Regions from separate parts of the Staphylococcus gallinarum genome, predicted to be linked through region 2. Evidence: riboswitches for the same ligand, from Rfam matches in the RefSeq annotation. Region 2 holds a riboswitch; each other region holds the start of a gene.
The links. A riboswitch is a leader RNA that binds a small molecule or an ion and turns the genes downstream of it on or off. The one in region 2 is predicted to bind S-adenosylmethionine.

Region 1 (4,224 bases), 720 kb from region 2:
GTATCTAATGCTGCACCCTTTATAATACCTTTATCAATAGCTTCAATTAAGGCACGGGTATTCACAATCGACCCACGAGCGCAATTTATAAATACTGAACCTTCTTTAAAACTATTAAATAATGATTCATCAAATAAATAATGATTTTCATCACTTGCTGGCACGTGCACCGTAACAATATCAGCTACTTCCACTATTTCTTTAATTGTATCTTTATAACTCACGATAGATTGTAATTGTTCATTTTTCACAATATCATACGCAATTACCTTAGCACCAAAACCATTTGCAAATATTTTCGCAACTACACTACCAATACGTCCTGTACCAATCACTGCTACTGTTAAATCCTTAATAGAGCGCGATAAGATGGCAGGTTGCCAGCGAAAATCTTGTTCTGCGGTCTTTTGCTGTATATCATTAAAGTTTCTCACCAAATTTAATGCTTGGGACACAGTATACTCTGCAATTGACTCAGGTGAATATGAAGGTACGTTTGAAATGATTAAATTATACTTATTCGCCAATTCAAAATCATAACAATCATACCCCGCACTTCTTTGGGCAATTTGTTTTATTCCAAACTCATTCAATTTTTTGTAAACCACTTCGGGCAGAGGGATTTGTTGTGATACAGACACGCCATCAAAGCCTCGGACACTATCTACCGTGGATTCAGTCAATAATTGACTATCTAAATCTACAGATACTTTATGTTGTGCTGACCACGCTTCAATATAAGGAATATCTTCCTCTCTTACACCAAACAATTTAATTTTTGTCATCGCAGACACTTCCTTCTTTATGATATAAAGCACTTAATGATTGTAAACGATTAGCTGCTTCTAATAGTTGTGCATCATTCAATGCTAGTGAAATTCTGACATAATTACGCCCATGCTCGCCAAATGGGATGCCAGGAGCTACTAAAATAGATTGCTCCTCTAATAAATACTTAACAAATTGCTCACCATCATAACCTTCCGGAGTAGCTAACCATAAAAATATACCACCCTTCATTGGTTCAAATGGAATGTGTTTTTCAGCCAATTTTGCTTCAAAAAGATCTCTCCTGCGTTTAAAGGTAGCACTTTGTTCCTCTAAAAATGTATCATAATGATTTAAAGCGTATGTTGCAGCATCTTGTAACGCACCAAACATGCCTGCATGTGTGTGTGTTTGGAATTTTTTGAGCGCCTGAATCACCTCTTTATTACCTACTGCAAAACCAACTCTAAATCCTGACATATTATAGCCCTTAGATAGTGAAAATATTTCAATCGCTACATCTTTGGCTTGTGGTGATTGCAATATACTCGGGTTTTTATGATCAAAACCAAAGGCACTATATGCAAAATCATGAACAATTTTAGTTTTTGTCCCCTTAAAACGCTTTATAGCTTCATCAAATACATTTTGTGTCGCAACTGATCCCGTAGGATTATTTGGATAAGTTAAATATATCAATTTAGTATTATCTAAGACTGACTGTGCCACCTTATCCCATTCAGGTAAATAATCCGGAGAATTCAATACCAGTGGTACCGGAATTGCATCAGCCAATTTTACGCCAGCTAAATAATCTGTATATCCTGGGTCAGGCAACAACACATTTTCTCCTGGATTAACAATACACTGCGGTAAATTAACTAAACCATTTTTTGTTCCATATAAAATACATACTTCATCTTCTTTATCTAACGCTACTTGATATTGACGTTGATAAAAATCAACTATCGCTTGTTTAAAGGTATCTTTTCCATGAAATGCACCATATTTTTGGTTCTCTGGTATATGTATTGCTTTACTAAAACAATCTAAAATGCCCTTAGGTGTTTCTCCATCAGGTATACCCACTGCCATATTAATTAATGGTAAGGGGCCATGTTCTACTTTTTGTCCCATTGTCTTCCCAAAATAGCTGTCAGGTATCTGAGATAATCTTTCTGACATTACCATAAAACTGCCCTCCTTAAATAAAAAACTATATACCGAAGTTCAGCGGCATATAGTCATATCATATGTCACCTATCTCTCAAGACAAATATTGCTTGTTGGATTTAGCACAGTACGTCAATCACGTCTGTTGCTGAAGTATCATCGGGCCAATTCCCTCAACTTCTCTAGATAAGTTGCTTCATATTAAATTACTAATTATTTTATCAGAATATTCAAACTTGTCAATGTAAAAAAAGAACGACTCTAAAGAGTCGCTCTATATATAGTGTTGAATCATTTAATTATTTAATTAAATCTTACCACCAGTTATTAGCTGAACGGAAAGCTAATGCAGCTTCGATTGAACCATAACGTTCTTTAGCATAGTTGATCATACCTTGAGTTTGAGTAGCAACTGAACCAGTTCCCCAAGATTCTTTAGTTTGACCTAAACCTCTGTATCCTAATTCGTTAACAGCATTTGGGTTACCGCTTGACTCAGGTAATACGATAGTATTCCACATAGCTTCAGTACCACCAGCAGCTAAGAATTGAGCTTTAACTGATCCACCAGTTGAAGCAGCTTGTGTTTTTGCAGCTTCGTATGCTTTAGTTGCAGTGCTTGTTTGAGCAGTTTGAACGTTTGAGTTTGAAGAAGCTTTAGGAGCTTCAACTGCTTGAACTTCTACATTGCTTGATTGTTGTTGTGAACTTACTTCGTTAGATGATTTTTCGTTAGTGTTTGTAGATGCTTGTGCACTTACATCTTGTTGAGCTGAGTTTGATGAAACGTTTGTAGATGCACTTTGTGAACCTGCAACGTCATAGCTCCAAGACCATGATTGACCATCTGAATCAAATTTATATTCGAATCCGCCTAATACGAAGTCATAGTGGTAAGCACCAGCGTGTAATGGTTTTTCGTTTAATTCTGAAGCGTTGTTTTGAGCTAATTCTGCTAAGTGTGCTTTGTCGATGTTTTGCTCAGAAGCGTGCGCTTGATTTTGATCTGCTTGAGTTGCGTATCCAGTTACACCTAATGCTACTGCTAAAGATGATGCTAAAATTGTTTTCTTCATAATAAAAAAATCCTCCAAATTTAATTCTTTTCTAAAAGTAAATTATATTTTCGTTAATAAAATTATCGTATCTGCTAATATTGTTTAAAATTTATGTCTAATTTTTTGACCACAAATAATATACCATAAATTTCTCGTTTTTATATTACATGTATATAACAAAACTTTACAAAAGCAAGCTCATTATGTAACATTGCAATCTTTTTGTTTTGTTTTGTTACGCATAAACTATCAAAGATAACGCTAACATTTAATGTAAAATGTTGTTATAACAGTGTAATTTACTACTTTTTTCACATTGAGACTATTTTCTGAATTATTACAAGTATCCTTTCTGTAATACTTTTGTAATAATACAAACCGTTAAAAAATATATTTATTGGGGCAAAATTTGTAATTTTTGTTTTTTCTGAAAATTCAATCGCTAACTATCTATTACTTTCATGACGGTATTCAACTTTAATTTTACCGAAAAAATCGTCTACAGGTTTTATTACTCCTGTAGACGACTCAATTAATTGTTAACTTTATTAAGCTGTATTTTAAATTATTTTCATTATGCTAAGAATTTAAAAATATCTCGATCATATAATTTCAATACTTTCATATAGAAGGTATTAATAATATAACCAATTGTAAATGGCACTACAAAAAATGCAATAAATACCATCAACAGGCTCAATAGTGGTGAATGTTCCATAAACCTAAATGCACTAATTGGACCGACTAGTCCAATAATACCAAATCCAGCAGATTCTTTAGTACCGCCAATGCCGATAAGTGCTCCGGCAAAACCTGTGACTAAAGCAGTAGTAAAAATAGGCAATAATATGATGGGATGACGCACCATATTAGGAATCATCATTTTAACGCCACCTAAAAATATAGTAATCGGCACACCTGCTCTATTGATCTTAACAGTCCCAGCAACAAGTACTGCTTCACATGCCACTATTCCAAGTGAAGCTGAACCAGCTGCTAAACCACTAATACCTATTGCTAATGCAGTTGCAACGGTTGATATAGGTGAAATAATAATAAAACTAAATACAAGTGCGATTAACATAGACATTAAAATAGGTTGCAGTTCTGTAAATGAATTCACCAAATTCCCTATACCTGTGGTAATCATTTTCACATAAGGTAACAATAAAACACCTAACAAACTTGCAATAACTCCAACAAAAGTTGGTAATATGATTAACGT
Region 2 (4,224 bases):
AAAAACTTCAAATTAAATTTATCTACGCTACAATTAATTACACGGAATTTATTATTTTTTGTTATCTACATAAATTACGAACCAAATTTAAATATAAAAAAGAGAGCTAATCAACAATGGATTAGCTCTCTTTTATTTGAGAATGGATGATTTAAGTCCCAACCACTCTATTCATTTCAGAAAATTGATTACGTTACTTTAGCAAAGATATTAATTAAAAGATTCGATTTCATCCATAATGCGTTGTAAATCTTCGACAGTGTATTGAATACGACCATGGAAGACAAACTTATTAAAGAATTCATCCAATTGTTCTGGACCAACAAGCACTTTAGAATTTGAACTTTGTGCATAGTTTGTGATTGTAACAGCACCTTCATTCTTCGGATTAAAGTACAAGATAGTCGTCGGTGTGAATTTCAAGTTCAATTCTGTTTGAATATCGCCTGCTAACTTTTCAATATCATTAATATGCTCAGTATAATTTACAAAATTCAATGATTTCTTATCATCATTTTGATCTAATACTAATGTTTGAGCCTTTTGCTTATCAAGATCTAATGTATCGAAGACTTGCTCAATCATTGGTTGATCTTTGAATTGATTTGCACTGATGCCATTATAGACATGACCTTTTAACAATTGGGAATCGATTATATATAACCCTGTACGTGTTAATACTAAATGACTGATATGTTGCACATCGCTAAATTCATTTCGTGGTAAAAAGATATTGGCCATAATATGCATATCTTCAGGTCTAATTCGCTTTTCATTTACTAAGCGTTCCCGAATACCAATCAATCTCATATCTGTTACATACTCACTATGATTTTTTGAGAAAAGTTTCAGTGCATCAATTTCTCTATCTTTAGTATTGACTGTCGCATCATATTCTTCTTTTTGTTTTGTAACAGTCTTTTTATTTTCGATTCTTTCTTTTTCTAATTCTTCTTCGTGTGCTTCTTTTAACTTTTGTTCTTTAGATTGATATTGTTCTTCAATCTTTTTCTGTGCTTTCTTCTTACTGTTTAAAGCAGCAATAAATAAAATCAAACAAATAATTGCTACGATAATTGCCACGATTAAACCAATTTCTAAAGGTCCCAATGAGTTCATAACAATAACGCTCCTTTATGTGATCAGTAACTTTATTATAATGGAAATCATCTGTTTATTCGAGTGTAAACTCTACACTTAAGGCAATTTATTATGCTTGTACAGAATCTTTCAATAAGTTGACTTTATCAAGTTTCTCCCATGGTAACAACACATCCGTACGACCAAAATGACCATATGCTGCAGTTTGTTTATAAATAGGATGTTTTAAATCTAACATTTTTATAATTCCTGCCGGTCTTAAATCAAAGTGAGTTCTAACCGCTTCAACTAACACACTTTCATTCACTTTGCCTGTACCAAATGTATCGATTGATATAGAAACTGGCTCTGCAACACCAATTGCGTAAGCAAGTTGCACTTCACATTTATCAGCTAATCCTGCTGCAACAATGTTCTTAGCTACATAACGTGCTGCATATGCTGCTGAACGGTCAACTTTTGTAGGATCCTTACCACTAAAGCATCCACCACCATGGCGTGCATATCCGCCATACGTATCTACAATAATCTTACGACCTGTTAAGCCCGCATCTCCTTGAGGTCCACCAATTACAAATCGACCAGTAGGATTGATGTAGAATTTTGTTTGTTCATCTAGTAAATCTTTTTGAACTGTTGGATAAATAACGTGCTCTTTAATATCATTTTGAATTTGTTCTAATTCAATATCTTCAGCATGTTGCGTAGAAACTACAATTGTGTCAATACGGCTTGGTTTATCATGTTCATCATATTCAACAGTTACTTGCACTTTACCATCTGGGCGAAGATAGTCTAATATGCCATCCTTCCTTACGTCTGATAAACGTTTAGATAATTGATGAGATAAGAAAATTGGCAATGGCATATAAGTATCTGTTTCATTTGTTGCATAGCCAAACATTAAGCCTTGGTCTCCGGCACCTGTCGCCTCTATTTCAGCCTCAGATAAATCATCGCGATATTCTAATGCGGTATCCACACCTTGAGCGATGTCAGGTGATTGTTCGTCTATCGCTGTTAATACTGCCATTGTTTGACTATCATAACCAAATTTAGCACGCGTATAGCCAATCTCTTTAATTGTCTCTCTTACTACCTTAGGAATATCAACATAAGTAGTTGTTGATATTTCACCTGAAATTAACGCCATACCAGTCGTAACTGTCGTTTCACAAGCTACACGTGCATTTGGGTCATCCTTTAATATTTCATCTAAAATCGCATCTGAAACTTGGTCGGCAATTTTATCTGGATGTCCTTCTGTTACAGATTCTGATGTGAATAATCTTCTATTATAAGTCATAATTTGCTCCTTTAGTTTTAAATTACGAATATTCTCTATACTGTGAGCTCATTAAAAAAGGGCCCTTTCACTATATTAAATAGAGAGAAGGCCCTAATACGTCCATTCGCTCTTATCGTTCAGACGGTATTTGTCTGCAAACGGTTTGGCACCTTTCTTCGTATTAAGAAGAGGTTGCTGGGCTTCATTGGGTCCATGTCCCTCCACCTCTCAGGATAAGAGAATCCGTTAATGACTATAGTACCGAAGTTAAGTAATAATGTCAATTTAACATTTATTAATATAAATTTTAAATTCCCTTTAAAATGATGTGTACTAATAAATCATATGTGTTATACTTTTTAATTGTAAAGGCTTACAATTAAAAATAACTTTGGAGGGATTGAGTATGGCTGTAGATACATACACATACACTAATAAAATCGAAAACATTTTGGGCAAAACGTCATCATTATTCCAACTTTCTACAACACAATTGTATAACAAGATTTTAAATAATGGTGAGGGTGAATTAACAGAACTTGGAGCAATTAATGCAAAGACTGGTAAATATACTGGACGTTCACCTAAAGACAAATTCATCGTGACAGAACCATCTTATAGAGATTCTATCGATTGGGGTAATATCAACCAACCTATCGAAGAGGAAACATTTTTAAAATTATATGACAAAGTTCTTGAATACCTAGATCAAAAGGACGAACTTTATGTCTTTAATGGTTATGCAGGTAGTGACGAAGAATCACAGTTAAAGTTAACAGTAATCAATGAACTTGCTTGGCATAATTTATTCGCCCAAAACATGTTTATACGTCCAAAATCTAAAGAAGAAGCACAAGAAATTAAAGCTAATTTCACAATCGTGTCAGCGCCACATTTTAAAGCTAATCCAGAAGTAGATGGTACAAATTCTGAAACATTTATCATTACTTCATTTAAACACAAAGTTATTTTAATCGGTGGTACTGAATATGCAGGTGAAATGAAAAAAGGTATTTTCTCTGTAATGAATTACCTGTTGCCGAAAGATAATATTATGAGTATGCATTGCTCTGCTAACGTCGGCGAAAAAGGCGATGTTGCACTATTCTTCGGTCTTTCAGGAACAGGTAAAACAACGTTATCCGCAGATCCTACACGTAAATTAATTGGTGATGATGAGCACGGATGGAATGACAACGGAATCTTCAATATTGAAGGTGGTTGTTATGCAAAAGCAATTAACCTTTCATATAAAAAGGAACCACAAATTTACGACGCTATCCAGTATGGAACAATTTTAGAAAACGTTGTCGTTGATGAAGACGGTGATGTAGATTTCGATGATAATAAATACACAGAGAATACACGTGCTGCATACCCTATCAATCATATTGATAACATTGTAACACCATCAAAAGCTGCACATCCTAATACAATTATATTCTTAACTGCAGATGCATTTGGTGTATTACCTCCAATTTCCAAATTATCTAAAGATCAAGCAATGTATCATTTCTTAAGTGGGTTCACTGCTAAATTAGCAGGTACTGAACGTGGCGTTACAGAACCTGAACCATCATTCTCAACATGCTTCGGCTCACCTTTCTTGCCATTAAATGCAAAGGTATATGCAGATTTACTCGGAGACCTAATCGATAAACATGATGTTGATGTCTATCTCGTAAACACTGGTTGGACTGGTGGTAAATATGGTGTTGGTAGAAGAATCAGCTTAAACTACACTAGACAAATGGTAAACCAAGCCATTACAGGTAAACTTAAAGATGCTGAATACATTAAAGATGATATGATCGGATTAAATATTCCAATTCATG
Region 3 (4,224 bases), 960 kb from region 2:
TTGTTTTCAGTGATATCTTTAAATGTAGCATCTTCAGGTTTTACACCTTTTTTCAATTTGATTAAGCCTTCATCAACGAAGAATTTTAAGAATCTACCTTCTTCAGCTGGGTTGTTTGATACGTAAACTGTTGCACCTTTTGGTAAGTCTTTTAAGCTTTTATATTTTTTAGAATATACAGCCATTGGTTCTAAGTGTACGTTACCAGCAGATTCAATTTTATAACCTTTGTCTTTTTTATCTGTTTTTAAATATGGTGTATGTTGGAAGAAGTTTGCATCCAATTCACCTTTATTTAATAATTTATTTGGCGTAGTGTAGTCGTTAATTGTTTTAATCTTTAAGTTATAACCTTTGTCTTTAAGTAATGGTTTAGCCTTTTCCAAAATTTCTGCATGTGGCGCTGGTGATGCTCCAACTGTAATGGTCTTATCTTTCCCGCCGCCATTACCACAAGCTGCTAAAACAAGTGCAAGAACTAAAACCGAAGCAAAACTAAATAATTTTTTCATATCGTTAAGTCTCCTTTTAATTTTATCTCTTATCTATCTTATTTGTAGCCCAATCACCAATAAATTGAATGATAAAGACAATAATAAGTATTAAAATAGTTGAAACTAAAATGACATCATTTTGGTTTCGGGTAAATCCAGTTAAATATGCCAAGTTACCTAACCCACCTGCACCAATAACTCCGGCAATTGCCGTTGAACCAACTAATGCGATGGCAGTAACCGTAATACCTGAGATTAATGCTGGCATTGCTTCAGGAATTAATACCTTTTTAACTACAGTCCAAGTATTTGCACCCATTGACCATGCTGCCTCGATAACACCTTTATCGATTTCTTTAAATGCAATTTCGACTAATCGTGCATAGAATGGTGCAGCACCGATAATTAGTGCTGGTAAAGCACCAGTAGGACCACTAATTGTTCCAAGTACTAAGCTTGTAAAAGGAATTAATAGCAATATCAAGATAATGAATGGTATCGCTCTGAACAAGTTAACAATGAACGATACAATATTATAAAATATTCTAGCTGCCTTCGAATCACTTTTAGCAGATAAGAATAATAACACACCTAAAATTAAACCAAAGATAAATGCAAATATCGTAGAAACAATTGTCATATACAATGTCTCGTATGTTGCAATCCAAACCTCACTCCATTGAACATTTGGCATTGTAATCATTTCTTGGAGTATGTCACTAAATGAATTACCCATGCTTTAACACCTCCAATGAAACATGTTGCGCTTCTAAATCATTTTTGAACTTTTCGAACTTTTCTGAATCTAATGATGGTAAATGTAATACCAAGAATCCGATGGAACCGTCTTTAGAATGTTTGATATTCGCTTCTAATATGTTCACATCAATATCATGTGTTTTTGTAATATATGAAATAAGTGGTTCAGTCGTATTATTACCTGTAAAGTTTAAACGTACGATATACGAATTATCATCAATATGTACTAAATCAGTAATAGACTCATCAAAATCATCATTTAAATCATCTTTGACAAAACGTTTTGTCACATCGTGTTGTGGGTTTTCAAAGACAGATGTGACTGCACCTTGTTCAATGACTCGGCCATTTTCCATCACGGCTACTTCATCACATATGCGTCTAATAACTTGCATTTCGTGTGTAATGATCACAATTGTTAAATTACGTTGTTCCTTGATTTTCAACAGCAAATCTAAGATTTCATCCGTTGTTTGTGGGTCAAGGGCACTCGTTGCTTCATCACATAGTAATACATTCGGCTCATTAGCCAATGCTCTTGCAATACCGACACGTTGTTTCTGACCACCAGATAGTTCTGACGGATAAGCGTCCTCTCTACCTTTCAATCCTACTAGCTCCACTAGTTCTAGTGCACGTTGTTTCGCTTCTGATCTTGAAACACCTGCAATTTCTAATGGAAACGTAATATTATTTAAAACCGTTCTTGACCATAGTAAGTTAAAATGTTGAAATATCATGCTCACTTTTTGACGTTTTTTACGTAATTCTGATTTTGATAGTTTCCCTATAGTATCGCCATCAATGATAACGTCTCCTGAAGTAGGCTGTTCGAGATTATTTAAGAGTCTGATTAAAGTACTCTTTCCTGCACCAGAAAAACCAACTACCCCAAAGATTGAGCCTGATTGAATGCTTAAATCAACATGATCTACAGCAAGTACGTCTTGTTTCTTAGTTTTGTACCTTTTCACTATTTGATTTAACTCAATCATCATAGTTGCCTCCTTGTATTGCTCTATCAATTAAAAAATGCTTTCCCTTGTTCACCGAAGAATAGAGAAAGCATTTGCCGCTTCTCTCATCTCCAAAAGTCCAACAAGACTTTTTGTGAATTGGCACCATTTCTGTTACAGACGGTTGCCGGGCTTCGTAGGGCACATCCCTCCACCTCTCGTGATAAGAGTTTCATTTATTTAATTATCAATAATCCTACCATCGCACTAGAGATTCGTCAATAACTATTTTAAATTTTCTAATAAATAAGGTACCGACTGAAATGCGTAAATACGCTTTATCTCTTGACCTTTTGACATGACTATTAGTACGGGTACAGATTGAATTTCGTGCTTTTGGCTATATTCTGGATAAAAATTCAAATCCACTTTCGTAATTGGTAATTGTAAGATTTCATTAGCGATGTCTAACATTCGTTCAGATATTTTACATGTTCCACACGTAGGTGTATAGCCAAACACCAGTGATTTCTCTTTATCATCGTGTTCATGTATATCGACACGCGTTTCTTTTGCTACGTTCATGTTAATAAACTAACCCTTTCAGCTATATAATCTATTTGAGCCTTTGCCATGCTCTCTTCATCCTTTACTTTAAATCCATTTTTTTCTAGAACTCGTGAGAGATATGGCTTTGGACATTTTGCAACTTCACAATATTGTTTATCAATTCTAATATGATGACTTTCACTTAAATAACGTTTAAACCATTTACGGATTTTTTCACCTTCATTATCTGAATCAACAAGTATATGCACTTGTTTTCCATATAATGATTCAATCATTGCATCTAATTTATCAACGCCCATTGTACCATTCGTACAAATAATTTCAATTGGCTGATCTATAACTTGCTTTACCCTCTTCTTGTCGGACTTCCCCTCGACAATGATTACTTGGTTCAGTATCGTCATGATATCCACCCTCTAAATGTTGATAGTTATTCTCTTCTATTAAGTTTTTCACATTAGTTAATAAGCATAAACATTATTTACATTTTTATCATGTAACCTTTGCACACTCTAGATAAATTTGACTATAACTTAATTGTTCACATATAGTTATTGCATCTATTTTATGCATTACCACAGCATATAACATCTTATTTTTATATTGTTAAAGATTATTCATCCGCTTAATATAATTTGCACTATTTTTACATATAAAATAAAACTCCCAGATTCAAAGGATCAAGGAGTTTCAGTCATGTTTATTCACCAATCATTTCAGAATATTGTTCTGCTGATAATAAATCTTCTAATTGGCTTTCATCACTTAATTCAATTTTAATCATCCATGCTTTTTCATATGGTGATTCATTTACAAACTCAGGGCTATCCTCTAACTCATCATTTGAGCTAAGTACTTTACCTGAAAGTGGTGCATATAATTCAGAAACAGTTTTTACAGATTCAACACTACCAAAAGTGTCGCCTTCATTAATTTCATCATCAACTTCTGGTAATTCAACGAATACGATATCTCCTAATTCGTTCTGAGCGTATTCAGTAATACCAATTGTTGCTGTATTTCCTTCGACTTTTACCCATTCATGTTCTTTAGAATATTTTAATTCGTTTGGTACTGCCACGAGTATCCCCTCCTAAATGTTATTACATATTCATGATGCCATATGAAAGGTATTAGGGCAACTATAAAGTGGGATAACATTGCACCTTCAACCGTTTTTCGCTCATTTTTATAAAGCGTTTTCATTTTTTGTAAATTTATTATGCTTTACTTGATTGCCATGATTAATATTGTCTTATAACCAAACTTGTTTATATTCGTCTTCTTTAAAGCCAACAGTCACTTTATCACCAGATACAGCAAGTGGTCGTTTAACTAGCATACCGTTTGAAGCTAGTAAATCTAGTTTTTCATCATCTGTTAAATCATTTATCTTATCTTTGAGACCTAACTCTCTGTATTTTGCGCCATGCGTATTGAAAAGT

Region 1: it holds a riboswitch for S-adenosylmethionine, as region 2 does, so the genes downstream of both, JN168_RS01740 (aminotransferase class I/II-fold pyridoxal phosphate-dependent enzyme) here and metK (methionine adenosyltransferase) in region 2, are expected to answer to the same signal.
Region 3: it holds a riboswitch for S-adenosylmethionine, as region 2 does, so the genes downstream of both, JN168_RS09895 (methionine ABC transporter ATP-binding protein) here and metK (methionine adenosyltransferase) in region 2, are expected to answer to the same signal.

What each region holds. Positions count from the first base shown of each region.
Region 1 covers NZ_CP069082.1:417,412-421,635, reverse strand. The annotation lists gene JN168_RS01745 (D-lactate dehydrogenase) at 1-785, opposite strand, end outside; gene JN168_RS01740 (aminotransferase class I/II-fold pyridoxal phosphate-dependent enzyme) at 772-1,959, opposite strand; SAM riboswitch class I at 2,026-2,134, opposite strand; gene JN168_RS01735 (aggregation-promoting factor C-terminal-like domain-containing protein) at 2,256-3,017, opposite strand; gene JN168_RS01730 (PTS sugar transporter subunit IIC) at 3,574-4,224, opposite strand, start outside.
Region 2 covers NZ_CP069082.1:1,136,434-1,140,657, reverse strand. The annotation lists gene JN168_RS05350 (NERD domain-containing protein) at 211-1,119, opposite strand; gene metK (methionine adenosyltransferase) at 1,211-2,407, opposite strand; SAM riboswitch class I at 2,517-2,629, opposite strand; gene pckA (phosphoenolpyruvate carboxykinase (ATP)) at 2,796-4,224, shown strand, end outside.
Region 3 covers NZ_CP069082.1:2,096,944-2,101,167, forward strand. The annotation lists gene JN168_RS09885 (MetQ/NlpA family ABC transporter substrate-binding protein) at 1-512, opposite strand, end outside; gene JN168_RS09890 (methionine ABC transporter permease) at 535-1,230, opposite strand; gene JN168_RS09895 (methionine ABC transporter ATP-binding protein) at 1,223-2,248, opposite strand; SAM riboswitch class I at 2,332-2,439, opposite strand; gene JN168_RS09900 (thioredoxin family protein) at 2,495-2,794, opposite strand; gene JN168_RS09905 (toprim domain-containing protein) at 2,791-3,183, opposite strand; gene gcvH (glycine cleavage system protein GcvH) at 3,480-3,860, opposite strand; gene JN168_RS09915 (arsenate reductase family protein) at 4,035-4,224, opposite strand, start outside.